2 regions of the Paraglaciecola psychrophila 170 genome follow, and region 2 is predicted to be linked to the other one. Evidence: predicted binding sites of a transcription regulator. Region 2 holds the regulator's gene; the other holds the start of a gene.
What was found. Region 2 encodes FliA, which starts transcription of late flagellar genes. Its sites were predicted from a motif close to CTAAAGNTNNNNNNNNNNNNGCCGATA; they were not measured.
Positions count from the first base shown of each region.

Region 1 (15,213 bases), 2.7 Mb from region 2:
TTTATTGCCTTCGCCATGGGTACATCTATGGGCACGATTACCGCCATCACACCTGTTGGCATTGGCCTAGCTGAAAGCCTAGGTGTACCGATCCCACAAGCGGTAGGTATAGTCATTGGTGGTGCGATGTTTGGGGATAATTTATCTTTTATTTCTGACACAACTATCGCCGCCACACGTACTCAAGGAGTGCGACTTAGTGATAAATTCAAAGCAAACTTAGTGATTGTTTTACCCGCGGCACTGTTAACTGCACTGCTGCTTATGTTTGTCGAAATTGACGGTGGCGCGGTGATCACATCTAATGATTACGATGGTTGGTTAATATTGCCTTATATTTTAATCATTGGCTGTGCACTATTTGGGGTTAACGTAATAGGTGTGTTGGGCGTAGGTATTGGCAGCGCGTGTGTGATTGGTTTAGCGAAAGGGTTATTTACGTTTCCATCAATGTTGCAGAGCATACAGAAGGGCATGGGATGGATGCAAGATATGGTTGCTATTGCGCTCATGATCGGTGGCATAGTGGCATTAATGAAAGCTTACGGTGGCATCCAGTGGTTGGTTAACAACATCACCAAACGCATCACCAGCAAAAAAGGTTCTGAATATGGTACTGCAGTCTTGGTCAGCGCATTAGATATAGCCACGGCCAACAACACAATTGCGATAGTCTCGACCGGCCCGATTGTCAAAGATCTAGGTGCAAAATATAATTTAGATCCAAGGCGCACAGGCTAGGCTTGTTAGATATTTTTTCTTGTGGATTTCAAGGTTTGGTACCTTATGGAGGGCAACTGTTAGCTGCTGCTAGCCTTGCAGGTTTATCACCTTTAGCGCTAACGCCTTATTGCTGGTATCCGATGCTGATTTTAGTTTTGGGGTTATCGCTATCGCCACGGGGTTACCGAAATTCAAGAACAAATCAGTAGATGATTTTAGCTGACGTTATAAATTGCTTGAGTAGAAATGGGTTCTAGCTCCTGTAAAATGTCATACAAGCCAGTTTCATCTATATTAATCACTTTTTCTTTGGCTTGTTGCATACGAGTTTGGGTATTCACACTGCAGTTGGCAATAACGTCTTCATTAATGGCATCTGGTTTGTTGTATTGTGACAAAGGTTCAGGATGCATCGCTAACCACAGCTGAGCAGAGTGTAATTGGCCACTGTAGATTAACTGACTGGTGTGCTGGCAGGTTTGCCAGTATGCATCGTTGGCGCTTAATGGATTGCTACGATAATAATTGAGATCACTTGTAACCTCTGCAATTTGATCTATCTCTTTTGTCGCGTCTAGATGAGGTCGATGCATGCAGTTTTGTTCGAGCATCGCCACCATTAACGCAAATTTTGCCCCCTCACTCGCAGCACGATTAATTGTACCGTTTAGTTCATAGTCACTCGATAATAACGCTTTGGTACTAGCATTAAGATCTGGTTGACTTGTATTGACCGAGTCGAGCAAAAAGTTATCACTGAAAAAAAAGAAGTTAATTAGTTATCGCGTTTAATAACAAAGACTTTAGGTATAAATGTTCAAATTTTGAAGGGCGCTATTAGAAGGAATATTTACCACAGAGGAAAAGAGGTCACAGAGACAAACGACCCAATAACTTTTTTACTTTCTCTTCCTCTGTGCTCTCTGTGCGCGCAGCCTCTGTGGTTAAATAACTTTTACTTTTTAATAACTAATTTAGGCCACGTTGTTAGCCAACACTTTTTTTTAACTCGTTGCCAAAAAGTGTGTTCATCTGCTTTTAGGTTGAAGGTGATATATCCTTTAAACAGAGACGTAAGACCAAAAGGAGCGACAATGGAAAAATTGCCATATTTGTCAAGTTTTACAGCAACTGCAGTTTCTTGCTCTGGCCAAAATGACATAGCATCAGCACTGCTAAGATACTGACTATGTTGACGTTTAATATGCATTAATACTTGGTTTTTCACTTGCCAATTGACCATTGGCAGCCTTTCTTGTAATTAACGAATAGCTTTTTTGGCTAGTTGACCTTGGATGTCAGTTTGGCAGTAATAAATAACATCCACATCATTCAAGTCAGTCTTTTTATTATGCAAATCATCCCATACTAAGTTACGCACAAAACCGGCAGCCACCCAACAATCAGGCAAGCTCACAGCAGCTAATGCATGCAAAATGTCCATTCGAAGTGGATCATCTTCAAGTAGACTCCGAAGCTTGTCTTGATACATCTCAATCAATGTTGTTATCCCACACGTTCAAAAAGCTATTTTAACCACAGAGGAAAAAGAGGTCACAAAGAAAAAAAGAAGAAAGACGATTTAATCAATCTTTTGTTCTTATTTTTTTTGTGCTCGGCGCCGTTGCTCTCAGTGCGCGCAGCATCTGTGGTTTAAATATTTGTCTGTGTCTTTAAAAGACTACCCAAACAGTTTTGGGATTAAAACAGGCGTGCGTTTCTTGTAATCTTGGTAAGCTTGGTTGTCTTTCCAGCGCTTTTGCGCTTGTTCTTCTTGCATCGGTATACCGCTAATTTTGGTCAGTAATACAATGACAAATATCGGAGAAACGAGCGTGACTAGCTGCCATTCATTCAACGCAGGGTAGGCAATGATGGCGACACCAACCCATAACAAAATTTCACCAAAGTAGTTGGGATGACGTGAGCGTGACCATAAACCTGTTTGTATAAAGTCACTATGAGTATTTTTTTGCTGTTTAAAAATACGTTTCTGATTGTCAGCTATCGCTTCGATAGAGAAACCAATCGACCATACGACTAACCCCACCAAGCCTATCCAACCAAAGTGTGTTTTGTGTCCCGATGTAATAGCTGCAATGGCTGCCCCTGAAGTTAGAAGTACCCATAAACCTTGCACAGTCCATGCGATAGAAAAGCGCCAAAAATTAAGTTTAATATCATCAAAACGGCTATCTGAGCCTTGTTTGCGTACCCTTAAAAATAAGAAACTGGCCAAGCGGATTGCCCAAATGGACACCAGACAAGTTAAAATTATCGAGCGTAAATCATGTTGTTCACTTTGTATAAAAGCAAAGATGACAACAGCTAGATAAGTAGCACCACCGGTTAGATCATAAAAGTGTTCGGTTTTCAGTAAATATGCCGGGATCAACGCTATCCATTGCACAATAAACGCAATTAGCGCACAACAAGCAAAAATCGTCAGTCCAGTGTCAAGATCAGCGCTCAACAATTGGCCGCCATCGCTACCTCCCCATACAATACCTATGGCAATGAAGAAAACTATAAAATGGATGATGAAGGCACGAAAAAATTGCATGAAACTGAATATCCTTGTATTTTTTTAGGGGTTAATGATTGTTGTACATTATTATACCGTCGCTGTATAAAAAAAGTTCTTTTGAGTAATTATATTCTAACAAAAAACATAGCTTGGTTATTGATAGTTATCTTGATATTTAATGTGTTTTGAAATGAATCCAGCAAAACCAAGTGACTTTAATCATTAATCTAGTTGAAAATTTGAAAATAAAAATCGACTATAGCGGTCTGTTACCTTTGTGTACGCAACTTAATGTGACCAAATGCAGTATAAAATTAGTGAGCAAGTCAGTTGGAGTATTTATGATGAATAGTTTTTTGAAAACGGGGATCACCTCAGCATTATTTTTTATATGTGGCTTTGCAGTCGCGGCAAAAAGTCCATTAATACCTTACAGCAAAACAAATAGTCAAATTGCTGAAACACGCATCGTTGGGGGCGAAGAAGCCATTCAAGAAAACTGGCCATGGATGACGGCATATGTAGGAGTTTTCACTAACTTTTTGACGTCACTGAGTGTCAACAACGTCATTTACGAAACAAGATCCTTTACGTCTGGTGTTGGTGGTCAAGTCAGCGGTGAAATCATTGCTTGCGGAATTGGTGATGCAGTATGTGTTGATGCAACCGGTAATGTGTGTCTGATAGAACGCGGCATAGTAGATTTTTCTGAAAAATCAGATAACTGTGAAGCCGGTGGCGGTATCGGTGCCATTATTTATAATAATGAAGAAGTTGACAATATCACTGGTGGCACTTTAGGTGAAGATTACACTGGCACTATTCCTATTGTTGCAGTGAACCAAAAAGATGGCTTAGCTCTTTTAGAACAAATAGGCAATATTGCGTCGTTAGCAGTAAGTGAGACCACCGAATTGCAACAAGACGCCTCATGTGGCGCTTCGTTTTTAGGTGATAAATGGGTCCTTACTGCAGCTCACTGTGTGGATTCTGAAAACGCCAATCAGTTTAAAATGAATGTTGGTGAATATGATTTATCTAATGGGGCCGAAAATGCTATTGATATCGCTAATATCTATATTCACCCGCAGTATGACGCAGATGCCATTAGTAACGACATTGCACTTATAGAACTTGCATCTTCTTCAGACGCTGTCGGGGTGAAAATAGCGGATCCTGATGTCACAGATCAATATGCCATTGAGAATAGCTTGGCAACCGTTGCTGGCTGGGGTGGTCGAGCAGGTTATGCTCCAAACGAGGGGCCGACGTCAGATTTTCCAGACATCTTACATAAAGTCGACTTGCGGCTAACTACCAACGCTCAATGCAGAGAGGAACTAGGCGAAAGTTTTGGTATATCTGCAGCTAACGTTGGTGTTACTGACGTGATGATATGTGCAGCCATACCAGAAGGAGGAAGAGGATCATGTCAAGGAGACAGCGGTGGACCATTAGTCGTGAATACCGGCTCAGGAGTACAACAAGTAGGTATCGTGAGTTGGGGCTTTGGCTGTGCTGCATCAGGCTATCCTGGTGTTTATACGCGAGTGTCTGAGTTTAAAGACTGGATATCAGCTATCACTGACGGCATAGCTATCACCCAGCGACATAACTTTGGTTTGGGCCTTGAAGGTGAAGTACAAACGACTGGACTGGCTGTGACTAATAACAGTGAGACCAATGTTGGGCTCAGCTTCGCGTTTTCTGACTCAAATACCTTTACTTTAGACGCCAGTAACTGTCCCACTTTAGACGCAGGTAACAGTTGTCAGGTTAGCGTAAGTTACCTCCCAACAATTGCTAATAATGTATCTTCAAAATTGATTATCACCACTGACGATCCTCAAGTCCAAAGTAGCAGTGCCACAGTTACTGCGGGCACCACACTCGGCTACGCAGTAGAGCTGGCCGCAACAGCAGGTAGTGAATCTGATGCAGTCACCTTGTTTAGTGGCGGTACAAATGGTGCTTCAGCTTGGGTTGCCAGTTCAACTGAAGTAGGAATTGAAAGTACAACAACAGGTGACTTACAAGACAGTATATTTGTTGCAAGTATTGAAGGCGAAGGTGTACTTACTTTTGACTGGGCAGTATCTTCTGAAGCTAATACTTTAGTAGAAACAGATCCAGACTTTGAGCGATTTGATGCTTTGTTTCTTTACCTAAATGGTGATTTGGTAGACGTTATCAATGGGAATGATGATGAAATAAGCTTTACAGAATATAGTCTTAATTTGTCAGAAGGTATAAATTTAGTTAATTGGACATACAGTAAAGATCCCGATGTTTCGGAAGGTGATGACAAAGGGTTTATTCGTAACTTAGTCTTTACTGCAACAGTAGTAGCCCCTCCTCCAGTAGCGGTAGTACCAATACCTGCACCACCAAATTCGTCAGGTGGTGCAGGTAGTTTAGGATGGATATTACTGTGTTTAGTTGGCTTAATATTTAGACTTAGAACTAAACATTAATAGCTAACTGTAACTAACCTGAATCCTGTTTAATAAATTGAACTAAATGCCTGTTCCAAGACCCGATCTTTCGACTAAAAGAGATGAATCTAAAAAGGAACAGGCATGAGTAAATTAGTTGAGCTGTTTTGTGATGTCGATGATTTTTGCAAAGTATTTATTCCTCAATGGCGTAAACAACTGCTTGAAGACGGTACGCGAAAACGTCAAAAAGAAGGGCAAAGAGAAGGGCAAATGACCACCAGTGAAATCATGACGATTGTCGTCAGTTTTCATATGTCACATTACCGTGATTTCAAAAACTACTATCTTGAGTATGTATCTCTTGTGTACAAAAATACGTTTCCAAATTTATTGAGTTACACACAATTTATAAAGGTCATGCCTAGAGTTACCGTGCCCATGTGTGCCTACTTCACATCACTTAAAGGAAAGCCATCAGGACATGAATTCATTGACTCTACAAGCATCAAGGTGTGTCATAACATCGAATACCTAGACATAAAACCTTCGACGGTATCGCTCAACGAGGTAAAGGTACTATGGGTTGGTTTTATGGTTTCAAGCTCCACTTAGTCGTCAATCATCACGGTGAAATTGTTGCTGCGAAAGTCACAACCGACAATGTGCATAACACTCAACCCGTACGTGAATTAGCAGAAGGTTTGACTGATAAATTGTATGGAGACAAAGGCTATTTGAGTAAAGATTTGGAAGCGGATTTATTAGACAAAGGTGTAAGTCTCATCACAACCGTTCGCAAAAATATGAAAGCAAAAGCTATATCGTTGTGGGATAGGGCCATGCTTTCAAGGCGCTATATAATTGAAACAATAAACGACCAACTTAAGAATATTTCTTATATCGAACACTCAAGGTATCGGAGTATGAACGGCTTTATGCTGAATTTACTCGCGGGATTGGTCGCTTATTGTTTAAAAGAAAATAAGCCAAGCCTCAATTTAACTGACGTAGAGCTGAACTCTATGATTATCGCTTAAGCAGATCTCAGGTTAACTATATTTATAAAAGGCGGGGAATTAAGATCACCCTGCCTTTTTTGTGTCCAAAATAAAAGGCCAGCATACAACAATACATTTGCCTTACATTCTTTGAAGACCGCGCTCTGAAGTCGTTGTCCTCTTTAAAGTCGCTCATTTATTGCAAGTCGATCATTTGCCGTCTTCGGTGAAGACCAAACTACACTGGCTAATCAAGAAAGAACACTCAATGGCCAGCCCGATTAGACGTTTTTCTCAAACGCACCTTTTGTACTCAAATGTACATCGTTTGTTTGACTAAATAAGTAAGTTGAGGCGAAAAAGTTTAGGCATCAGGACAATAATTATATTAGTTGTGAATTTTCATCGACTTTTAATCAGCTGCCAAGCGGCTTCCATTTGCTGCATATCTGCGGACTCCATGCTGAGGCCTTGCTTCTCAATAACTTGCTCAACTTGCCTAAAGCGTTTTTCGAATTTACGATTGGCTTTTATTAATGCTGTCTCAGCGTTGACCGATGTATGCCGAGCTAAGTTAACAACCGCAAATAACAAGTCACCTATCTCTTCTTCCACAGCCTGCTGATTAGGCTCTGATGCATTCACCTCTGCCAGCACTTCTTCAATCTCTTCGTGAATTTTATCCACTACCGGCGGTATTTCAGTCCAGTCAAATCCAACTTTAGAGCATTGTCTCTGGATTTTTTGTGCACGCAATAGCGGCGTCATGCCTATGGGAATATTCGCTAATACGCTTTTATCATTTGGCCTTGCGGCAACTTCTCGTTCTTGCAGTTTGATTTTTTCCCACTGCAGATTAAGTTCGTCATCGGTTTTTAGCTCGGTTGCTTGAAAAACGTGGGGATGACGCCTAACTAACTTGTCGCTAATAGATTGTGCAATATCCTCAAAATCAAAATTTTTTTGTTCTTCGGCTAATTGAGCGTAAAACACTATTTGAAATAAGAGATCACCCAATTCGTCTTTAATATCAACCATGTTGCCACTAAAAATAGCGTCAGCGACTTCGTAGGTTTCTTCAATTGTGTACGCCACTATGCTTTCAAAGTTTTGTTTTTGATCCCAAGGGCAGCCGGTATTGGGATCTCTGAGCTGCTGCATAATATCTAACAGCCGGTTTAATTGTGGATTGTTTTTATTAATGTTGGACACTTATTTATCAACCTTAAACACGTCTGTTACACCTCTAATAAGTTGTAGTCTACTGATCGCTTTAGACAAATATGTAAGATTTTTAACTTCAAGGCTTAACTCAATTTTGGCTGTATTTAGCTTAGTATCACTATTGCTATTTACACCCAATAAAGTCACTTGTTCATTAGCAATGACCGTTGTCACATCACGTAAAATCCCGTCGCGGTCTTCGCCCATAATATGTACTTTAGTTTGAAATGCAGCTTGTAAATTACTGGCCCAATTCACGTCAATCTGTCTTTCAGGATGTTGATCTAACAAATTACTAAGTTGCTCACAATCTTCTCGGTGAACGCTCACTCCGCGGCCTTGAGTGATATATCCTGTAATATGTTCACCCGGTAACGGTTGGCAGCAACCCGCGATTTGACTAAGCAGATTACCGACACCTTCGACCACTATGCTGTCTTTTTTCAACTTGGCGGATTGTGGTTTTTTAGATCTTATTTTTAATTCAGGCGCAGGTGCATATTTTTGCTGTAAGAAATGCACCACTTGCATAATGCGAACATCTCCACCACCAATGGCAGCATATAAGTCATCTAGAGTCTGCATGTTGAAACGGGAGGTCGCTTCGGTAGCGACTTTAGACTCAAGGTTGACTTTACCTAACTCTCTATCGAGTAGATCTTTGCCTGCCTGTTGGTTTTTACCTTTGTCTTGCTTCTTAAAGTAAGTTTGAATTTTGGCTCGGGCACGGGAAGAATATACATAACCTAAGCCCGGGTGCATCCAATCTCGACTGGGATTTGAACGTTTACCTGTTAGAATTTCAACCTGATCGCCAGTTTGTAGTTCATAGGTAAATGGCACAATCCTGCCGACAATCTTTGCACCTATACACCTATGCCCTACATTGCTGTGAATATAGTACGCAAAATCTAGAGGCGTTGAACCCAGAGGTAAATCAACCACATCACCTTTGGGCGTAAACACGTAAACACGATCATCAAATACCTGACTACGCAATTCTTCGACCAAATCGCCACTGTCTGAGACTTCTTCTTGCCAAAGCAATATTTTACGCAACCAATTAATCCGTTCTTCATAACCAGTTCTGCTAGAGATTGCACCTTCTTTGTAGCGCCAATGCGCGGCTACACCGAGTTCGGCATCTTCATGCATTTGATTGGTACGAATTTGAACTTCAAGGGTTTTGCCTTGCTCACCCAAGATCACCGTATGAATTGATTGATACCCATTAGCTTTTGGTGTGGCAATATAATCATCAAATTCGTTTGGAATGTGTTTCCAATTGGCATGCACTTCACCCAATGCTGCATAACAATCTTGGAGACGGTCAGCAACAATACGCACCGCTCGGATGTCATAAAGTTGTTCGAAACTTAAATGTTTATTTTGCATCTTTTTCCAGATGCTGTAGATATGTTTAGGCCTGCCATAAACCTTAGCCTTGATATTTTGTGAATCTAGTACATCTTGCAACTCAGAAACAAAATCTTCAATATATTGCTGTCGAACAGTACGGCGTTCATCCAGTAATTTAGCAATTTTTTTGTAAGTATCAGGATGCAGATAGCGGAATGAATGATCTTCTAGTTCCCACTTTAACTGACCTATACCTAGACGATTAGCCAATGGAGCATAAATATTGGCACATTCGCGGGCAACTAATACCCGCGTCTCTTCATCTTCATGTTTGACTTTTTGCAGGGCACAAATACGCTCAGCGAGCTTAAGAACCACTACCCGTACATCTTCGACCATGGCCAACAACATGCGTCGCACGTTATCAATCTGGACTTCATCATTTTTCTTTTTACTGTTAGCACGGGTATGCAATGATTTGATAGCGTCCATGCGTCTCACTCCCACGATCAGTTTTTGAATACCTTCACCAAACTGTTTAGTAATTTGTTCATCTTCTAATTGATGTACTTCACAATAAGGATAAATAAGCGCCGCTAGTAAGGTTTCGTCATCCATATGTAATTCGTGCAGAATTTCCACCATTTCCTGCCCAATCAATAATATTTCTGGGGTATCGGATAGGTCTCTAAGTTTTTTTTTGCTTGCCTCAGGTAGATTTAAACCTGCCAGCCATTCTTCAAAAGGTGGGCGCTGATCTTCATGTACTGTTCGAATTGAAACCATATAAATCTGTCCTACTTAACTTAAACCTTACTAGGCAGGTAAAGCAATAATTGAGAGGCATAACATGAACTAATTTCGTATTTTTCATATTATTTTTAATACTACTTTAAAACTACTTTTAATATTATTTTCATAATGCTTTCATATTACGAGCCAACATTTATTGCCTATGCCGCCAGTATTTAGAGGCATAAAACAAATAAATTGATGTTAGGTGCATCACACTTGCCCTTAAATGCACCAAGTCAGTGCTAAAACAACCCATAACTTCATGCTGGTATAAAATTAATTAGACTCTAAAACCACAGTAGCCATTGCATAATGTTGTTCATCGGAAATGGAAATAAAACTGCGACTTATATTGTACTCTTTACACAACTCGGCAAATTTACCTGAGAACAAAAGTGTGGGTTGGCCCGAAGACAAATTCACCACTTCCACATGTTGAAAACTGACGCCACTGCCAATTCCAGTTCCAAGTGCCTTTACTGCGGCTTCCTTGGCGGCAAAACGTTTAGCTAAAAAACGTTCAGGGAACTTGTGAGCTTTAAATGTATGCATTTCTGTTGGAGTGAGTACTCGCTCTGCCAAGCGCTGTGACTTATTTAATTGGTTAGCAATTCGAGCTATTTCCACTACATCAGTACCCAGCCCCATAATCGCCATAACGTTTAAGCTCTTGCTTCTTGCATCAATCGGCGCATATCTGTCACAGCCTGATGCAAACCATCAAATGCCGCACGAGCAATAATGGCATGGCCGATGTTAAGTTCATACAACTCGGGAATAGCTGCGATAGGTTTTACATTATGATAGTGCAAACCATGGCCAGCATTCACTTTTAGGCCTTGTGAATGCGCGTACTGAATACCTTCTATCAGGATATCTAATTCTTTTTGCTGCTCTGCTTCGTTTTTAGCAGCTGAGTACTGACCAGTATGAATTTCAATAAAAGGTGCATTCGCTTCGACAGCTGCATCAATTTGTTTTTTATCGGCATCAATAAATAACGATACCAATATACCCGCAGCGGCTAAACGCGCGCAGGCGATATTCATTCGGGATTGATTGCCCGCGACGTCTAAGCCGCCTTCAGTGGTCAATTCTTCACGCTTCTCAGGCACCAAACAACAAAACTCTGGGCCTGTTTGTTCTGCAATCAGCAGCATTTCTTCGGTAACTGCCATCTCAAGATTCATGCGGGTTTGAATGGTTTGTTTGAGAATACGTACATCGCGATCATTAATGTGTCGTCTATCTTCGCGCAAATGCACCGTAATACCATCAGCCCCAGCTCTTTCAGCTACTTCTGCTGCATGAACAGGATCAGGATACGTAGTGCCTCTGGCATTTCGCAAGGTAGCAATATGGTCAATATTCACACCGAGTAATATTTCCTTCATTTAAATTTCCCAATATTGGCTGGTCTTGCAGCCGTCCAAGTTTGTTGAAACAACTCTCTGCTCTTTAGCGGTTTTCGGCCTAGTAGCGGCGAGAGTGCCATTCTGGTAATTCGCTTTGCACATTGTAGACTGTTCGGCGTCCATAAATTATTACTTACTTGTAACAATGCTTCTCCGCTGAATCGATTAGTTCCTAGTGCATTAACGTCAATACGTCTGATACCGCTCTCTAGGACCAAACAATAATCAACATTAGGCTCAACAGTTTCTCCACTTTCATATTCTTGTGTTAAATCAATACCATAGCCCATATCATTTAACAGCGACAATTCAAACTCACGTAAGCAAGGTTCGATATCTCCGCCATTCGCTAACCACTGCAGGCTTTGTTGATAGCATAAAAACAACTCTGGATGAGGCACTTCTTTTGGCAACAGCCGATTGAGTAACTCATTCAAATACATGGCTGAAAATAACTGATGACCAACAAGTTGCAATCTGGAACCGGCTGACTCTAGTTGATGGAGGTTACGCAATTCATGTTTACCCGTAACGGATAGCAGCAACGGTTGAAATGATTGCAATAAACTTTTTTTGTCGCCTTTATTGCCTCGGACACCCCTGGCAACGGCGCTGACTTTACCTAGTTCAAGAGTAAATAAATCGGTTAAATAGCTGGTTTCTCGATATGAGCGTCGATGTAACACAAAGCCAGTAAGCTGCTCAGGTAGCAACGTCAAAACCTTTATAAAACAAGTTTCAGACTAGCTCACTTTTATCCGAACAACTTTCATGGCTTCAAACTCCATACCAGCAACTTCTTCTTTTATCGGATAATAAGTTAAGTTGACTCTCGCCCCGGTCAGATTTTTATATACCTTTCTGCGTCGGAATTTAAAAGGCACTTCTGAGCCCTCAACCAACAATGTATTCATAAACCAATCATCGTCTTTTCTCTGGACATGTGAAATCACAACCAACTCTTCAGAATGAGTAAGATTATCGTGTTTATCCAGTAATTTTTCTACATCCGTTTTTTTTACCATGACCACTATTAAATTTAGTTAAAGAACAATTCTAGCACTTATCTCAAAGTACATAAATAATTATACCAAACTCGCCTCAAAATACGTATTTATACAACCTAAATTTGCCATTTATTGGCTGCACTCATTCGCAGTACTCACTTTAAGGATTAAGTTAATGAGGATGCGTTCATTTGCCAATGATATTTAGTTACGATGGTCTTGAGTATATAAACAGATAACAGCAAAAGATGTCGAGCCACATAGATAACCAAGGAGCACCAAGTGTTGAGCACAGTAAAAGCTCAAACAATGGTTAAGAATATTCAAGTTGTACCGAATCCATAATTCTATTTATTCTCATTGTCCTCTTTGTCCTCTTTGTCTTAGGTGTTGAACAACTTTTTGCTTTTTCTATCTGCCCCAGGCCATTTAAAAAGCTAGTTAACAGTCTAAGAATGTATATTGACGTTAATAATGCTACAAAGCGCTCACGCCCTCGACCATTAATTGCAAGCTAGTTCGGCCACGAAACTCGTTGATATCTAACTTATAAGCAAGATTCACATGGCTGCATTGTGCATTAGGCCACAAATCCAAATCGACATTAAAAGCAATAGCATCGATTAACACACCACTTTCATGTTTAACCATCATTTTTAGGTGTTTACTGCCCACTAAGCGTTGTTCCATTAATTGGAATTCACCATCAAACAGTGGCTCTGGAAATCCCTGCCCCCAAGGCCCAGCGTCCTTTAAACATTGAGCAAAAGCTAACGTAAAGTCTTCGGTCTGTAACTCACCATCAGAAATCAATTCACCTGCTAGTGGTTTATCTTTAAGATTTTCTTCCGCTATCTGATGAAAAACTTGCTCAAAAGCAGATAGATTTTTTAATGGTAAACTGAGTCCGGCTGCCATAGCATGGCCTCCAAACTTGCCAATAATATCTGGATATCGGCTGTTTATCTCTTCGAGTAAATCACGAATATGTAACCCTGGAATAGAACGAGCAGAACCTTTAAGAGTGTCGTCATCCTGATGCGCAAAAGCGATAGTTGGACGATAATATTTATCTTTAATACGGCCGGCCAAAATACCAATCACACCTTGATGATAATCAGCTTGGTACAACACTAAACCGAAAGGTAAAGTACTTGCTTCAAGGTTCAACCCCTCCAAAGCTTTTACCGCTTCTTGCTGCATCGACCCTTCTATTTCACGCCTCTCACGGTTTAAACTATCCAGCTGTACGGCTATTTGCCTTGCACGTGCGGGATCATCAGTCATCAAACATTCAATACCCAACGACATATCATCTAACCGCCCGGCAGCATTGAGACGTGGTCCGACAACAAAACCTAAATCAGAGGCTACTAAACGACTTTTTTCTTTACTTGCCACTTCAATTATCGCCTGTATACCCGGCCGACATTTGTCGCTACGTATACGCTGTAAACCTTGGTGCACCAATATTCTATTGTTATCGTCTAATGGCACAACATCAGCTACGGTGCCAAGTGCCACCAAATCTAGTAATGAGGCTAAGTTGGGCACAGGTAAACCCTGCTGCTCAAGCCATCCATTGGATTTCAGCTCTGCTCGAAGGGCTAACATCAAATAAAATGCTACACCTACCCCGGCTAAATTTTTAGACAAAAACCCACAACCTGGTTGGTTGGGATTGACTATTGCATCCGCAATCGGTAATGATTCAGCGGCTAAATGGTGGTCTGTTACAATCACAGTTATACCCAAAGATTTAGCTTTTTCAACACCAGCAAAACACGCAATGCCATTGTCGACTGTCATGATGACTTCTGCTTGTTGTTGCGCCGCAACTTCTACTATTTCTGGACTTAAGCCATAACCAAAATTGAACCTGTTAGGGACTAAATAATCATGGTTAGTCGATCCCATCATGCGCAAAGACATCATACTCAATGCTGTGCTTGTGGCACCATCGGCATCAAAGTCACCCACAATTATTATCTTTTTATTGGTTGCTATCGCTTGAGACAACAAATGAACGGCTTTCTCAACACCTTGTAATTGGTCGTAATGTAATAGTGCTTGAGCACTACGATTGAGTTGCGCCGCGTCCTCGACACCTCTATCAGCATAAATTTGTTTTAATCGTGGATGCAACAACTCAGGAAGATGTTGGCTATTCATTTTGGGTCTACGGCTGATTTGCACTTAAATATTTACCCATTGGAGAAGTGAAAAACAAAAAAGCCTGTATTAGAAAAATACAAGCTTAAGAATAGTGTAATTTAAAAAATTAAAGAATGGCTTTTAACGCTTCTTCAAGCTGTTTAGGTGGTTGATAACCCGGAATAACAGAGCCATCAGGCATAATGATATTAGGTGTGCCGTTTACCCCAATTTTTTGGCCAAAAGCATATTGCTCAGCGACTTTTGTTTTGCAGTCTTTACTGGCTACTGTGCCACCAGCTTTGGCGTTATCCATAGCTTCTTGCTTATTATCCGAGCACCAAATCGAAACCATATCGGTGTAAGTAGAACTATTAATACCACCACGAGGAAAGGCTAGATAGCGAACAGTAATACCCAGATCGTTATATTGCTCCATTTCATTATGCAACTTACGGCAATAACCACAGGTAATATCTGTAAATATATTGACCACATATTTTTCTTTATCTGCTTTGTATTCGATAACAGCGTCTTTAAATTCTGCTAAACCACCTAAGCGCACACTTCCAA
Region 1 is NC_020514.1:791,834-807,046, reverse strand. It holds partial or broken gene C427_RS03585 (Na+/H+ antiporter NhaC family protein) at 1-946, shown strand, start outside; gene C427_RS03575 (VC2046/SO_2500 family protein) at 939-1,469, opposite strand; partial or broken gene C427_RS27010 (nucleotidyltransferase family protein) at 1,679-2,167, opposite strand; gene C427_RS03565 (DUF1295 domain-containing protein) at 2,405-3,286, opposite strand; gene C427_RS03560 (trypsin-like serine protease) at 3,592-5,724, shown strand; partial or broken gene C427_RS24490 (IS982 family transposase) at 5,830-6,725, shown strand; gene mazG (nucleoside triphosphate pyrophosphohydrolase) at 7,089-7,898, opposite strand; gene relA (GTP diphosphokinase) at 7,899-10,055, opposite strand; gene acpS (holo-ACP synthase) at 10,341-10,721, opposite strand; gene pdxJ (pyridoxine 5'-phosphate synthase) at 10,727-11,458, opposite strand; gene recO (DNA repair protein RecO) at 11,455-12,192, opposite strand; gene C427_RS03520 (hypothetical protein) at 12,223-12,504, opposite strand; gene recJ (single-stranded-DNA-specific exonuclease RecJ) at 12,964-14,682, opposite strand; gene dsbC (bifunctional protein-disulfide isomerase/oxidoreductase DsbC) at 14,768-15,213, opposite strand, start outside.
Region 1: C427_RS03575 (VC2046/SO_2500 family protein) is a predicted target of FliA. The motif match lies at 1,504-1,530, and genes of this name have one in related genera.

Region 2 (15,213 bases):
CGATTATCCTACCCAGTTTGTTTGTGGGATTAATTGTTGCTGTGTTTCAAGCCGCAACTTCAATTAATGAACAAACCATGAGTTTTCTGCCGCGTTTAATTGTCACTTTATTGGCACTCAGTTGGGGTGGCCATTGGTTAGTACAAAAGCTTATGGACTTCACTTTTAATATGGTGGAGCGAATTCCTGAGGTTTTGGGTTAGCGGTGATAATGATTAAGGCTGAAGGTTAAACCTTGGATATAGCAACGACTACAATTATGCAATATTTGGCAGACCTACTGTTACCATTTATGCGTATATCGGGGTTATTTGCTGCTATGGTAGGCTTGAGTGCTAAGACCGTGCCGCCTACCACAAGGGCGCTACTGACACTTTTTTTAACCCTAATTATCATGCCGGTTATACCGCCAGTTCCTATTCCTGCAACAGACCTTTTTTCTTGTTGGTACTTTCATGTTAGTGGCCCAGCAGTTGATCATTGGTATTTCATTGGGTTTTATATCAAATATGGTACTCAATACCTTTGTGTTAGCGGGGCAAATTGTTGCTTTGCAAACCGGGTTGGGTTTTGCATCAATTGTTGATCCGGTGAATGGTATTAGTGTTCCCGCAGTAGGGCAGTTTTATCTTATCCTAGCGACACTTTTGTTTTGGTCGTTAGATGGGCATTTGTCGATGATCCGTATGATTGTGATGAGCTTCGAAGCGTTTCCCATTGGTGAAGCATGGTTTGCTCCAGAACAATTTAGAGACATTGCACACTGGGCTGGGTGGATGTTTATTTCAGCTGTTACCATATCTTTGGCGCCTATTGTGTCATTACTTATCGTTAACTTGGCCTTTGGTGTTATGACAAAAGCAGCCCCGCAATTAAATATTTTTAGTATAGGTTTTGCAATCGCTCAAATTATGGGACTAATCATAATTTGGTTAACGTTAGACAACTTAACCCATCACTTTGAAGTGATGTGGGATCGGGCGCAGCTCATGATGTGCCAGCTCGTATTAGTGTGTCCTTAATTGAAGGAGGTAAATCATGTCTGATTCAAACGAAAAAACTGAAGAACCCACCTCCAAGAAAATTGAGGACTCCCGTAAAAAGGGGCAAATTGCCCGATCTAAAGAATTGTCCACGGCTTTAGTTTTAATTGCTAGTGGCGTTAGTTTTTTACTTATTGGTTCGCAAATTGCCAGCGCACTATTTGAAGTGACACAGCGTACGTTTACTCTGTCGCGTGATGAAACCTATGATTTTACTCATATGTTTCAAGCTTGGGGCTTTGCAGTCGAGACCATTAGTATACCCGTTTTATTATATATGCTGATTGTGACTGTTGCTGGTATCTACGGCAATATTGCCTTGGGAGGGTATAATTTCACTTGGGATGGTGCTGCGCCAAAAGCCCAAAAAATAAGCCCTATAGCAGGCTTTAAGCGTATGTTTGGTATGAACAGTGTGGTGGAACTACTTAAAGCTATAGCTAAATTTGTGGTGGTTGCGTCGATGGCATACGTTACGCTCATCATGTTCAAGGATGAAGCATTACATTTAAACTTAGAATTATACCCACAAAACCTTTTTCATGCGCTGGATTTAATTGCATGGGGCTTTTTGATTATGTGTTGTGCTTTGATCCCCATTGCTGTTTTCGATGTGCCCTATCAAAGTTACAAACACAATAAAGAAATGAAAATGTCTATGCAGGAAGTCAAAGACGAACGTAAAAATGCCGATGGTGACCCTCAAGTAAAAAGTAGGATCCGTAAGTTACAATATCAAGCTGCTGCAAACCGGATGATGCAAGAAGTACCAAATGCGGATGTGGTTGTCACTAACCCCACTCACTTTTCTGTGGCGTTAAAGTATGATCAGTTTGGCAACCGTGCACCGACTTTAGTGGCAAAAGGCGCGGATGAAATGGCCATGCATATTCGTACCATTGCCAATGCACATGACGTGCCTATTGTGGCCTCTCCTATGCTAGCTAGGGCTATTTATTATTCTACAGAAGCAGAACACGAAATCCCCGAAAAGCTGTTTATGGCTGTGGCTCAAGTATTGGCATATGTTTATCAATTAAAAGCCTACAAACAAGGTTCAGGTAAACGCCCTAAACCATTAAAAAGCAACTTACCTATCCCACCAGAGCTAAGACGTTAAGTATTGAATTAGATTTTTATTAAAATAATTCAATTTTATTAAAAGACTTGGCGTACTAGTTGCAATCATTCCTTTAATGTTAACAATATCAACAAAGCGTCAATATTTCGTTTATGCAATTAGCCTCTTATTTCGGTCGGTTTGATAAAAACCAATTTAAGTCAGTATCATCTGGTTTAGGCGCACCAATAGTCTTGTTAGCAATAATGGGTATGGTGATCTTACCTATGCCTGCATTTTTATTGGATATCCTATTCAGCTTTAATATTGCCCTGTCTTTAGTCATCATCTTGGTGTCAGTGTTTACTAAGAAACCCGTTGATTTTGGTATTTTTCCTTTAGTTTTGCTTATCGCGACGGTATTACGACTTGCCCTAAATGTAGCGTCAACAAGGATAGTTTTACTTGAAGGCCACGAAGGCGGAGATGCAGCAGGTAAAGTGATACAAGCTTTTGGAGAAGTTGTAATTGGCGGTAACTATGCAGTCGGTATAGTGGTTTTTGCGATATTGCTGATTATAAACTTTAAAGTGGTTACTGCTGGTGCAGGACGTATTTCAGAAGTCAGTGCACGTTTTACTTTAGATGCGATGCCCGGTAAACAAATGGCTATAGACGCAGATTTAAATGCAGGTTTTATTGATTCTGATGAAGCCCGTAAACGTCGATTTGAAATCACCAGTGAAGCGGACTTTTACGGCTCAATGGACGGTGCTTCCAAATTTGTAAAAGGTGATGCCATTGCCGGTTTATTCATTATGTTGATTAACCTAGTGGGTGGCTTATTTATTGGTATGATCCAGCATGATTTGGCTTTTGGCGATGCAGTTGAAATTTACACTTTACTGACGATTGGTGATGGTTTGGTTGCCCAAATTCCTTCGTTATTGCTGTCAGTAGCTACCGCCATTATTGTGACCAGAGAAAATGATTCTCAAGAGATGGGTAAAGAATTAACCAGACAACTGGGTGACCAACGTGCACTTTATATTACCTCTGGTATCTTGTTTGTAATGGGAATTGTACCCGGTATGCCGCATGTTGCCTTTTTGGGTTTTAGTGCAGTGGTCGGGGGATATGCTTATTATAGTAATTGGCGCGCACAGAAAATTGCGAATGAACCTGAATCGGTTAAGTCCTTACCTGAGCAAAATCAACAACCATTAGAAATAAAAGAGCTAGGTTGGGATGATGTTCAGCATGTTGATACTATAGGTTTAGAAGTAGGTTATAGGTTGATCCCGTTGGTCGATAAGGCTCAGGGTGGTGAACTGCTCACGCGTATTAAAGGCGTGCGAAAAAAATTATCGCAAGAACTGGGTTTTTTGATCCCGCCGGTACATATTCGCGATAACTTAGATTTAAGTCCGAATAACTACACTATCGCTATGTTAGGTGTCACGGTTGGTGAAGCTGAACTGAGTCATGATGATGAGTTAGCGATTAATCCGGGACAAGTATTTGGCAAGCTAGATGGCAAAGCGACGAAAGATCCCGCCTTTGGACTGGATGCTGTATGGATTAGAGCCAATCAAAGAGAACACGCCCAAACTCTTGGTTATACAGTGGTAGATGCAGCCACGGTAGTGGCCACACATTTAAGTCAATTATTAACCAACAATGCTTATCAATTGTTAGGTCATGAAGAAGTGCAACAACTGCTGGATTTGTTAGCCAAAAATAACCCTAAATTAGTTGAAGGTTTAGTGCCTGATATATTGCCTTTGAGCACTGTAGTCAAAGTTTTACAAACTATGCTTTATGAAGGTGTTCCCATTAGAGACATGCGTAGCATAGTGCAGACGTTATGTGAGTTTGGTCCAAAAAGCCAAGATCCTGACGTGTTGGTGTCTGCGGTGCGTATTGCTCTAAAACGTTTAATAGTTCAAGAAATAAACGGTGGTTTGGCTGAAATCCCTGTCATTACATTAGCTCCAGAATTGGAACAGATGTTGCACCAGTCACTTCAAGCTGGTGGAGCGGATGGCGCAGGAATTGAACCTGGATTAGCAGAACGTTTACAAGGCTCATTAAATGAAGCTGCTCAACAACAAGAATTAGCAGGTGAGCCTTCAGTTTTATTGACTTCAGGTATGTTAAGGCCGGTATTGTCAAAGTTCTTAAAACACTCGGTGAGTGGATTACATGTGTTGTCATATCAGGAAATACCTGATGACAAACAAATCAAAATTGTCAGTGCCGTGGGTCAATAATCTGACGGGATGCTCGGACGTAGTGTTGGTATTTAAGGGGTATATATGAAAATCAGACGTTTTTATGGCAAAGACATGCGAGAAGCACTCAAAAAAGTGAAAGATGAGTTGGGTGGTGAGGCGGTTATTATGTCAAATAAAAAGCATGCTGACGGTATCGAGATAATAGCCGCCTATGACAAAGAACCTGATGAGCAGTTATTGCCTAAAAAAGATCAGCTCAAAGTTCAAGCTAACCTTTCTAGACCCCCCCCCACTTTGAGTGAAATTATTGGTGACAGTGGGCCTGATAGTTTAAAAGCATTATTAGAAAAACAGTCCCAATCTGCCTCAACCTCTATCCCTAAAGAAGTGAGACCGGTCTCTGTAGTACAGCCACAAGTTTATTCAGACAGTGCTATTTCTGCATCTTCCCATGCACATTATTCTTCTCAGCCAAATAACCAACAAAATAACCAACAACAAGATGCTCTTAAAGAAATGCGTCAAGAGTTATCATCTTTGCGGCACATTTTGCAATTTCAGGTATCTGGGTTAATTGAACAAGAAAAGAATCGCAAACATCCGCTGCATGGATATTTATTACAACGGTTACAGCAAATGGGGATTTCGGATAATTTAGCTGAAGAAGTGTTGTCTTATGCGCCAGAATCTGCCGATGAGAGGCAATCTTGGCTGTTTCTTCTTAAGCTTTTGGCTAATAGGTTACAAACCAAACATGATGATATCTTATCTCAACCGGGTGTGGTTGCATTGATGGGGCCAACAGGTGTCGGTAAAACAACTACTATCGCCAAACTTGCAGCTCAAGCGGCACATAAGTTTGGCGTTGACCAAGTGGCGATTATAACCTTGGATAATTATAGGATAGGTGCATACGAACAAATCGCTACCTATGGAAAAATCATTGGCTGTAGTGTTAAACAAGCACAAAATTCAAATGAATTATCAGATTTACTTCATCAATTTAGAAATAAACGTTTAGTGTTGGTAGATACTGCAGGGTTTAGTCAAAAAGACGCTAGGCTAATCAAACAGTTAGATACTATGAAACAGAACACCCGTGTTAATATCAGACATTACTTAGTGATGCAGGCTAACTGTCAGTACCGCGTCATGCAACAAACTGTAAATGAGTATCGACAGATTTCTTTACAAGGGTGTATATTGACTAAATTAGATGAGTGTTACAGCTTAGGAGAGGTAATCAGCGTGGCAATTGAGAACAAATTACAAATTTGTTATTTGGCTGACGGGCAACGCGTACCAGAAGATTTGCAATCTGCAAGTACAAAATTTTTAATTACTAGTGCAGCGAAGCTTTATAAAAAATTCGGTTTAATTCATAATAGAGCTAATGACATAAATAACGCAGCAGTAGCAGTATGATTGAGGATCAAGCAAGTAGCTTAAGAAGAATGAATCAATCTAGATTAATTAAAGTGATAGCCGTGACAGGCGGGAAGGGAGGGGTTGGGAAAACAAATGTTACCCTTAATACCGCTATCTCACTTGCCCAACAAGGCAAAAGAGTCATGGTGTTGGATGCCGACCTAGGCTTAGCTAATGTTGATGTACTTTTAGGTCTACGGGTGGAAAAAAACCTATCTCACGTATTATCGGGCGAGTGCACTTTAGATGAGGTACTAGTTGTAGGCCCCTACGGGATCAAAATTGCACCTGCAACGTCTGGTAGCCAATCTATGACGGAGCTTACTCCTACGGAACACGCAGGTCTTATTCGGGCTTTTAGCGAACTACAATCGCAAGTTGATGTGTTAATCGTTGATACTGCGGCTGGTATTTCAGATATGGTGTTAAGTTTTTCCAAAGCTGCTCAGGACATCATGATGGTGGTCTGTGACGAACCAACTTCTCTTACAGATGCCTATGCGCTGATTAAAATTTTGAATAAAGAACATGGCGTGTTCCGTTTTAAAATTGTCGCCAATATGGTGCGTAGTATGCGTGAAGGCGATGAATTATTTTCTAAATTGACTAAAGTGACAAATCGATTTTTGGATGTGGCACTAGAACTTGTGGCCGTTATTCCATTTGATGAAAATGTGCGCAATTCGGTTAGAAAACAAAAAGCAATAGTTGAAGCATTTCCTACCTCGCCTGCAGCTATGGCTATTCGAAGGCTTGCTAAAAAAGCGATAGAGTGGCCCATCCCTAATCAACCAGGTGGTCATTTGGAGTTTTTCCTTGAACAACTGGTCACCAAAAATGTATCGGGTGATAAAAGGTGAACAGTAAAGCTGCTGCTTATCAACAATTTGCCGATAAGAATGATTTGGTTGACAGACACGCATCGTTAGTCAAGCGAATTGCTCATCATTTGATTGCTCGTTTGCCAGCCAGTGTTCTAGTGGACGATTTGATTCAAGCGGGTATGATAGGTTTATTAGAAGCATCACGAAATTTTGATGGCAGTAAGGGAGCAAGTTTCGAAACTTTTGCTGGGATCCGGATTCGGGGATCTATGCTAGATGAAATACGCAAAGGGGATTGGACTCCACGTTCTGTGCACAAGAATGGCCGTGCAATAACAGAAGCTATCAATCAAGTTGAACGAGAAACAGGTCGTGACGCACGCGATTTAGATGTGGCTGAAAAATTACAAGTTAGTATTGAAAGTTACCACCAAATGTTAAATGAAGTGAATGCTGGAAAAATCATTGGCATGGAAGACTTAGGGGTAACTGAAGATGTGATCACGACAGAACAAACAAAAGGTTCAGATACGCCCTTTGAAGACTTTCTTCAAGGTTCGTTTCAAAAGGCACTGGCTCATGCTATTACGACGTTACCAGAGCGTGAGGCAATTGTATTATCTCTATACTATGATGAAGAGTTGAATCTGCGGGAAATTGGTGAAGTACTGGATGTTAGTGAATCCAGAGTGAGCCAAATACACAGCCAAGCCATGCTTAAACTTAAGTCTCGCATGCAATACTGGCGTTCAAACGACAAATAATTATAGCAATGAAGTTGGGTTTTAAGTTGAGTGTTAGAACTCTCACCGGAGGTGGTTTTGAATAAAAATATGAAGATCCTCGTTGTTGACGATTTTTCAACAATGCGAAGGATTATCAAGAACTTACTTAAAGATCTTGGTTTTGTAAATATACAAGAAGCAGATGATGGTAATACTGCATTGCCAATGTTACAACAAGGCGATTTTGATTTTGTGGTAACTGATTGGAACATGCCTGGCATGCAAGGAATAGATTTGCTTAGAGCTATCCGTGCAGATGTTAACTTAAAACATATTCCTGTTTTGATGGTGACTGCCGAAGCGAAAAAGGAACAAATTGTTGCTGCTGCACAAGCTGGGGTAAATGGTTATGTTATTAAACCTTTTACTGCTGCAACATTAAAAGAGAAATTAGCAAAAATCTTTGAACGACTTGGTTAAGTTCAGGCTAAGCTGATAGGAAAGACTGTATGAAAACCTCGCCGATTTCTCTTGCAGATGCAAAAAAATTAGTGGTTTTAATAGAAAATGGAGATAACCAAGGCGCTCAAGATTTACTTGAATCTACTGGCGCTCAAACTTCGTTTGAATTATTTGCGGAAGTGGGTAAATTGACACGTCAACTTCATGATTCATTGAATAACTTTCAACTTGATCCTCGCATAGTGAATATGGCTAACGTGGATATTCCAGATGCTCAAACACGACTTAAGTATGTCATAGAAGCGACTGAAGATGCAGCAAATAAAACCATGGATTTGGTGGATTCATGTATGCCTATAGCAGAGAAATTGCATGATGGAATAGTCAATGTTATGCCTGAATGGAATAAACTGATTGTACGAGAATTGCAATTGGGAGAATTTAATCTACTTGTAAAGGAAATGGATAGTTTTCTTAAACATGGTAGTGAATACTCAGCTAAATTGACAGGCCTGTTGACTGAAGTACTCATGGCCCAAGGTTATCAAGATTTAACTGGCCAAGTCATCAGGCGAGTTATCGAGTTAGTTAAAGAAGTTGAAGATAATTTAGTCTACATGCTCACTATGTTTGGCGGCGTTGAACATAAAGATGTTGCTGAGATTGCTGAAAAGCCTAACAATTCTGAGAATGAAGCCGATATGATTAAGGCTGAAGGTCCAATATTGGATGCCGACAGCAGAGAAGACGTAGCGTCGGATCAAGACGACGTAGATGATTTGCTTTCGAGTCTGGGATTTTAGGGAGGCTATAAGATGGCTTTTGATGTTGACGAGGAAATACTAGCTGACTTTCTGGTTGAAGCCGGTGAGATCTTAGAGCTATTGCAAGTACAGCTCGTCGAATTAGAAAATAATCCAGAAGATACGAATCTCCTGAACGCTATCTTTAGGGGTTATCATACCGTTAAGGGGGGGGCCGGATTTTTATCACTGACTGAGTTAGTTGATATTTGTCATGGTGCAGAGAACGTGTTTGATGTTATGCGTAATGGTCAACGTACTCTTACGCATGAGCTCATGGATGTGATATTACAAGCCACGGATGAAGTGGTGCAAATGTTTGATCTAGTCAAAGCTGGTGAGCCTCTGGTAGCTGCTGAAAAGAGCCTTATCGATACTCTCACCAGACTCAGTAAACCTGAATTATTTGACAAAGTTGCGGCTGCAAGCGAGCCTAAATCTGCAGTCAATATAACCACTGCCAATGAATCAGCAGCCTCCAGTGATTTTAGTGAAGAAGAATTTGAGGCTTTGTTAGATGAGTTGCATGGTAATGACGCACCTGGTGCTAAGGAAGATAAAGCGCCAGAAGAAACCTCTTTAAATGATCAAGATATCAGTGATGATGAATTCGAAGCGCTTCTTGATCAATTGCATGGCAAAGGTCAGTTTAAGGGTGAAGATAAAGCTGACACTGAACAGTTAAAAGAGTCGCCAGTTGCACCTGAGCCAAGCCCATCTGGTGACGACATCTCTGATGATGAATTTGAAGCGTTATTAGATCAACTTCACGGCAAAGGTAAAGGCCCAGCTGAAGTCGTTTCTGAAAAGTCATTTTCTGTTAAAGAATCGCAGCCAGCAATAGAACCACCTGAAGTCAAAAAGGCTATTACCCCTCCTGATAAAGTAGAAGTAGCTCAGCCTATAATCGCCAAAAAAGAAGAAAAAAAATCTGCAGCTCCTCCGCAAGGTGAAACGACCGTAAGGGTTGACACTAAACGCCTAGATCAAATTATGAATATGGTTGGCGAACTAGTACTAGTGAGAAACCGACTACTGAGTCTTAGCACCAATGTAAATGATGAAAGCATGGCCAAAGCCATTGCTAATCTAGATGTAGTAACAGGCGATTTGCAAGGCGCTGTTATGAAGACGCGTATGCAGCCTATTAAGAAAGTATTTGGTCGTTTTCCGCGTGTTGTTCGTGACCTTGCAAGGACACTGAAAAAAGAAATAACGCTTGTACTAGAAGGCGAAGAAACAGACTTAGACAAAAACTTGGTTGAAGCTTTGGCTGACCCCTTAGTGCATTTGGTTCGAAATTCGGTTGACCATGGCATTGAAATGCCAGAAAAGAGGAAGGCCGCAGGTAAACCAACTATGGGTACCGTTAAGCTAACTGCGTCACAAGAAGGTGACCATATTTTGCTGAGCATTATAGATGACGGTAAAGGCATGGACCCAGAAAAACTGAAAGAAATTGCGGTTTCTCGTGGGGTTATGGATGCTGATGCAGCGTCAAGAATGACTGATGTTGATGCCTTTAATTTGATTTTTGCACCAGGCTTTTCAACTAAAACAGAAATATCTGAAGTATCAGGTCGTGGTGTAGGCATGGATGTGGTGAAAACCAAAATCAATCAGCTAAATGGTACCGTCAGTATTGATTCTAAGATGGGCATTGGTACAACACTTGAGATAAAAGTACCATTGACCTTGGCAATATTACCGACGCTGATGATAGTGATAGGCAAACAAACGTTTGCTTTACCGTTAGGGTCTGTGAATGAAATTATCAATCTTGATATGCGAAAAACCAATACTGTTGATGGCCAGTTAACGATGATTGTTCGCTCTAAAGCTATTCCATTATTTTATTTGGGAGAATGGTTAGCAAGAGGAGAAGTTAATATTGATAAAACCAAAGGACACGTGGTTGTAGTGCAAATTGGTACAAAACAACTTGGATTTGTTGTTGACGCTCTCATTGGCCAAGAAGAGGTGGTTATTAAGCCTCTAGATGAATTGCTTCAAGGTACCCCTGGCATGGCAGGAGCGACCATAACCAGTGATGGTGGTATTGCATTGATATTAGATGTGCCTGGTTTGCTAAAAAGATATGCCGCCAAAAAATCATAGGTGATTATGTTCTTGATACGCCTAATATGAAATTGATAGTTAGACAAATAGGTATGATAGGCGAAAATGACTTATAAGATTTTAATAGTTGATGATTCAACTTTTTTTCGTCGCAGAATTAAACAGATTCTTGAAGAAGACTGTGAATTAGAGGTAGTAGGTGAGGCTAAAAATGGACAGGAAGCGATAACACTCGTTGCTTCTTTAAGGCCTGATGTTGTAACCATGGACATAGAGATGCCTGTCATGGATGGTATAACTGCTGTGAAGAAAATAATGGCCAGTAACCCTGTGCCTATTATTATGTTTTCATCACTTACCCAAGAAGGAGCACAAGCTACATTGGACGCATTGGATGCAGGTGCTTTAGATTTTCTCCCAAAGAAATTCGAAGATATTGCTCTAAATAGAAAAGAAGCCATTTTACTACTTCAGAATCGTGTTAAAGCGCTATGCGGTAGAAGGATGTTTGGAGCAAGTTCTTTTTTAAGAACACGCTCCTTAGCACCCAACACTACAACAGTCTTACCGACGAAGGTTGTGAATAAAACAACAACGCTAGGTATGAAGTCTACTTTCGGCGCGGCTACGTCAAGTCGTTATACTTGCCTTGCTATAGGCACTTCTACAGGAGGACCAGTAGCCTTACAGAAAATTTTAACGGAATTACCCGCTAATTTCCCTGTTCCTGTGTTAATGGTACAACATATGCCAGGTTCATTTACTCAGGCATTTGCTAAGCGCCTAAATGATTTATGTGATGTAACAGTAAAAGAAGCCGCTAATGGCGAAATGTTGACCCCCGGGGTATGTTATCTCGCGCCGGGTGGTAAACAAATGACCATAGAGGGAAGAGCGGGGAATGCAAGAGTTGTCATCTCTGATCCAGAATGTTTCCCCTCTGCTACTTATAAGCCAAGTGTTGATGTGACGTTCGAATCTGCGGCTCAGGTTTATTCAGGTAATGTACTCGCTGTTATTTTAACGGGTATGGGGGCTGACGGCCGTGAAGGTTGTAAAAAGTTAAAAGCCAAAGGTGCTAAAATATGGGCGCAAGATGAGCAGAGCTGCGTAGTCTATGGTATGCCTCAGGCTGTTACTATAGCCAATATATCCCAAGCGAATTATGATATTGCTCATATGGCGAGTCATATAAAGAACGAAATACTAGATTAGGATCAAAGGAGCACTTTGGGTGTTTTTTCAAAATAAAAATATTGATCTAAATGTCTTCAAATTTTCTCAAACTATAATTCTTAAAATGTGGGTACAGGTTTGGTAGTTTGGACGGTCGCAAATCATAAAGGTGGTGTAGGTAAAACCACCACAACTGTTACCCTTGGCGGTTTATTAGCGCAAAGTGGACAGCGAGTAATATTGGTTGATACTGATCCACAGGCTTCGTTAAGTTACTATTTTGGTGTTGATTCAGAACAATTATCTACTAGCCTATATGACATATTTGTAGCTGGAAAGTCAGTTACTAAAGAGAATGTTTTAAATTGTTTATGTCCGACAAAATTGGACTCTTTATTCATTTTGCCAGCGACAATGGCATTAGCGACGTTAGACAGAAAGTTAGGCACAAAAAGTGGTATGGGACTAATTTTACGGCAAGCTTTAGAGCTAATTAGTGATGAATTTGACTACGCTATTATTGATTGTCCACCGGTTTTAGGGGTGTTGATGATTAATGCTTTAGCGGCTTGTGACAGGGTTATTATCCCAGTGCAGACCGAGTTTTTAGCTTTGAAAGGTTTGGATAGAATGATGCACTCCATGGAAATTATGCAAAAATCATTAGCCAAAACCTTTGCTTATACCATAGTTCCAACAATGTATGACAAACGTGTCAATGCGGCAACTGAGTCTTATAGCACATTGATCCGCACCTACAAAGAGGGTGTGTGGGTTGGGTTAATTCCAATTGATACACGATTTAGAGATGCCAGTCAGGCACAAAGTCCGCCATCTGTGTATTGCCCGAAATCCCGAGGGGTTTTTGCTTATGCTAAACTACTGAGTCACTTACAAAAATTGGAAATAAAAAGATGAGTGGTAATCCCTTCGCTAACGAAGATGTGATGGAAGATTACATGTCAGCCTTGTTGACAGATGAAACTATTGTTGATGATGTTAAACGTCAGTCTGTTGAGCAGTTGTTTAAGACTGAACCAGTTCCAAGAACCGAGCCTTTTATACAACCAGCAGCAGAGCCTGTTGAAACCACTCCAGTGATTGCTAAAGTTCTGGAACCTCAGGTCGAAAAAAGGCTAGTGGCAGTAAATACACCGAGCAAAGTCGTTAAACCTATTATTCCTGAAGGGGAGTTTCAGGTGTTATTATTTGAGGTTGCAGGCATGACATTGGCTGTACCGTTGACGGAGTTAGGTGGGATACACCAGATTGAGAGTGTCAATCCCCTGTTTGGTAAACCTGCTTGGTTTAAAGGCGTTTTGTTGCACCGTGATGAAAAGTATAATGTAGTCGATACCGCCAAATGGATAATGCCAGAAAAATCTTCGGATAAGTTAGCTGGAACAACAGAATATAAATATCTTATAGTGTTAGGTGAAAGTGGTTGGGGATTAGGCTGTGAAAAGTTAGTTGCCACTGAAACTTTGACACCAGATGAAGTGAAATGGCGAAATGTTGAAGGTAGTCGCTCATGGTTATCTGGCATGATTAAAAAGAAAATGTGTGCCTTGATGAATGTTAAGCAGTTGATTAACATGTTGAAGCAAGGTTTAAGCAGTAACGATTAGCCTATTTTGGGCCGGAGCAATGGGAATGAGTGACGACAGAAATTCAAGTAATACAGTAGCCGCAAACGGTGATGAAGTGTTGCAGTGGGTTACCTATAAATTAGGTGAAGAGACATACGGTATAAATGTTATGCAGGTACAAGAAGTTCTGCGTCATACCGAAATAGCTCCAGTACCAGGCGCTCCAGATTATGTTTTGGGGATTATTAATTTAAGGGGTAACGTTGTCACCGTCATCGATACGCGATCACGCTTTGGGTTACCTTCGTCGGATATTTCAGATAATACTCGTATAGTAATCATTGAGTCTGATGAACAAGTAGTCGGTATTTTGGTCGACAGTGTCGCAGAAGTCGTATATCTACGGTCTTCAGAAATAGACAGTGCACCGAATGTGGGTACTGAAGGAAGTGCCAAGTTTATTCAGGGCGTTAGCAACAGAGATGGGCAATTACTTATCTTAGTTGACTTAAATAAATTACTGAATGACGAAGAGTGGACCGAAATTACCAATATCTAAGCATGATACTTAGTTCACACGTTTCACTACGGCGAAGTATTCCTGCTTACGTTATAGTGTTCCGTGTCTTATAGTCCTTTTAGAGATAATTATGAGTTTTACATTATTACTAAGCTTAATAGCATTGATTGTCTCTATAGCTTGTTTGACTTTATTGATTGTACTGTTTAAACGTTATAAAAATCAGCTTGAAACTATCGTAGCTCAAAGCAACATGCTCTCTGTACAAAGTAAAAAAGTGACTCACCTTAGTGAAGAAATACATGAAATCCGTAGTGGAAATTATGGTGTGATTAGTCGCGTCAAAGATCTGGTTCAGCAAGTCGATAATTTACAGTCAACTCAGCAAAACTTCGTCGAACAAGACTCGCAAAGTCGCTTTTACAGCAAGGGTGCAAAACTTATTCATGAAGGTGCTAGCCTTGAGGATTTGATGCGTGAATGCGATATGCCCGCGGCAGAGGCTGAACTTCTCTTTAATCTACACAATAATCAAAGATAAATTCCCATAACTTTAAATGTGTCCAATATTAGTCTTGTTGATTAGTTCAGATTCCATATTTTTGCGATTTGGCAGATTCAAGTTTGAAGTGCATAACCTCTAAGCAGCTATAGCCACCATGTGTTCAGCCATTAGTTTGGCTGGCGTTTTATAATTTGGTTTCTTTCTTGGTCTGTTATTGAGATTGACTATTACATCTTGAACGGCTGATTGCGATACCTTTTTAAAGTCTGTTGATTTCGGCCAATATTGTCGTAATAGACCATTGGTATTTTCATTCAAGCCTCGTTGCCACGAACAATAAGGGTCTGCAAAATACACATCACATTTCAAACTTTCAGTCATCTGTTCACGGTACGCAAACTCTTTACCATTATCCGCTGTAATCGTGAGTACAGCGCTTTTAAACGGCGCTAACAAGGCGATGGTGGCTGCTGTGACTGTTTTTGCTGACTTGTCATCTACACGTCTCGAAACGGTAAAACTCGTTTTGCGCTCTACAATCGTGACCAGTGCGCCACTGTGACCTTTGCCAATAACGAGGTCAATTTCCCAATCACCCATTCTACTTTTATCATCAACAACGTGTGGACGCTCATCGATACTTATACGGTTCTTAATAAACTCTCTGCCAGCTTGTTTATCCTTACTACGTGATTGATAAGCTTTACCTTTCCTACGTAAATGTTGGAATAAATAACCACTATTTTTTGTCAGACCAAATGT
Region 2 is NC_020514.1:3,494,734-3,509,946, reverse strand. It holds gene fliQ (flagellar biosynthesis protein FliQ) at 1-203, shown strand, start outside; partial or broken gene fliR (flagellar biosynthetic protein FliR) at 260-1,022, shown strand; gene flhB (flagellar biosynthesis protein FlhB) at 1,039-2,163, shown strand; gene flhA (flagellar biosynthesis protein FlhA) at 2,277-4,376, shown strand; gene flhF (flagellar biosynthesis protein FlhF) at 4,422-5,765, shown strand; gene C427_RS15325 (MinD/ParA family protein) at 5,762-6,628, shown strand; gene C427_RS15320 (RNA polymerase sigma factor FliA) at 6,625-7,356, shown strand; gene cheY (chemotaxis response regulator CheY) at 7,414-7,797, shown strand; gene C427_RS15310 (protein phosphatase CheZ) at 7,827-8,582, shown strand; gene C427_RS15305 (chemotaxis protein CheA) at 8,595-10,700, shown strand; gene C427_RS15300 (protein-glutamate methylesterase/protein-glutamine glutaminase) at 10,767-11,876, shown strand; gene C427_RS15295 (ParA family protein) at 11,976-12,755, shown strand; gene C427_RS15290 (chemotaxis protein CheW) at 12,752-13,465, shown strand; gene C427_RS15285 (chemotaxis protein CheW) at 13,491-13,985, shown strand; gene C427_RS15280 (DUF2802 domain-containing protein) at 14,077-14,487, shown strand; partial or broken gene C427_RS15275 (IS30 family transposase) at 14,587-15,213, opposite strand, start outside.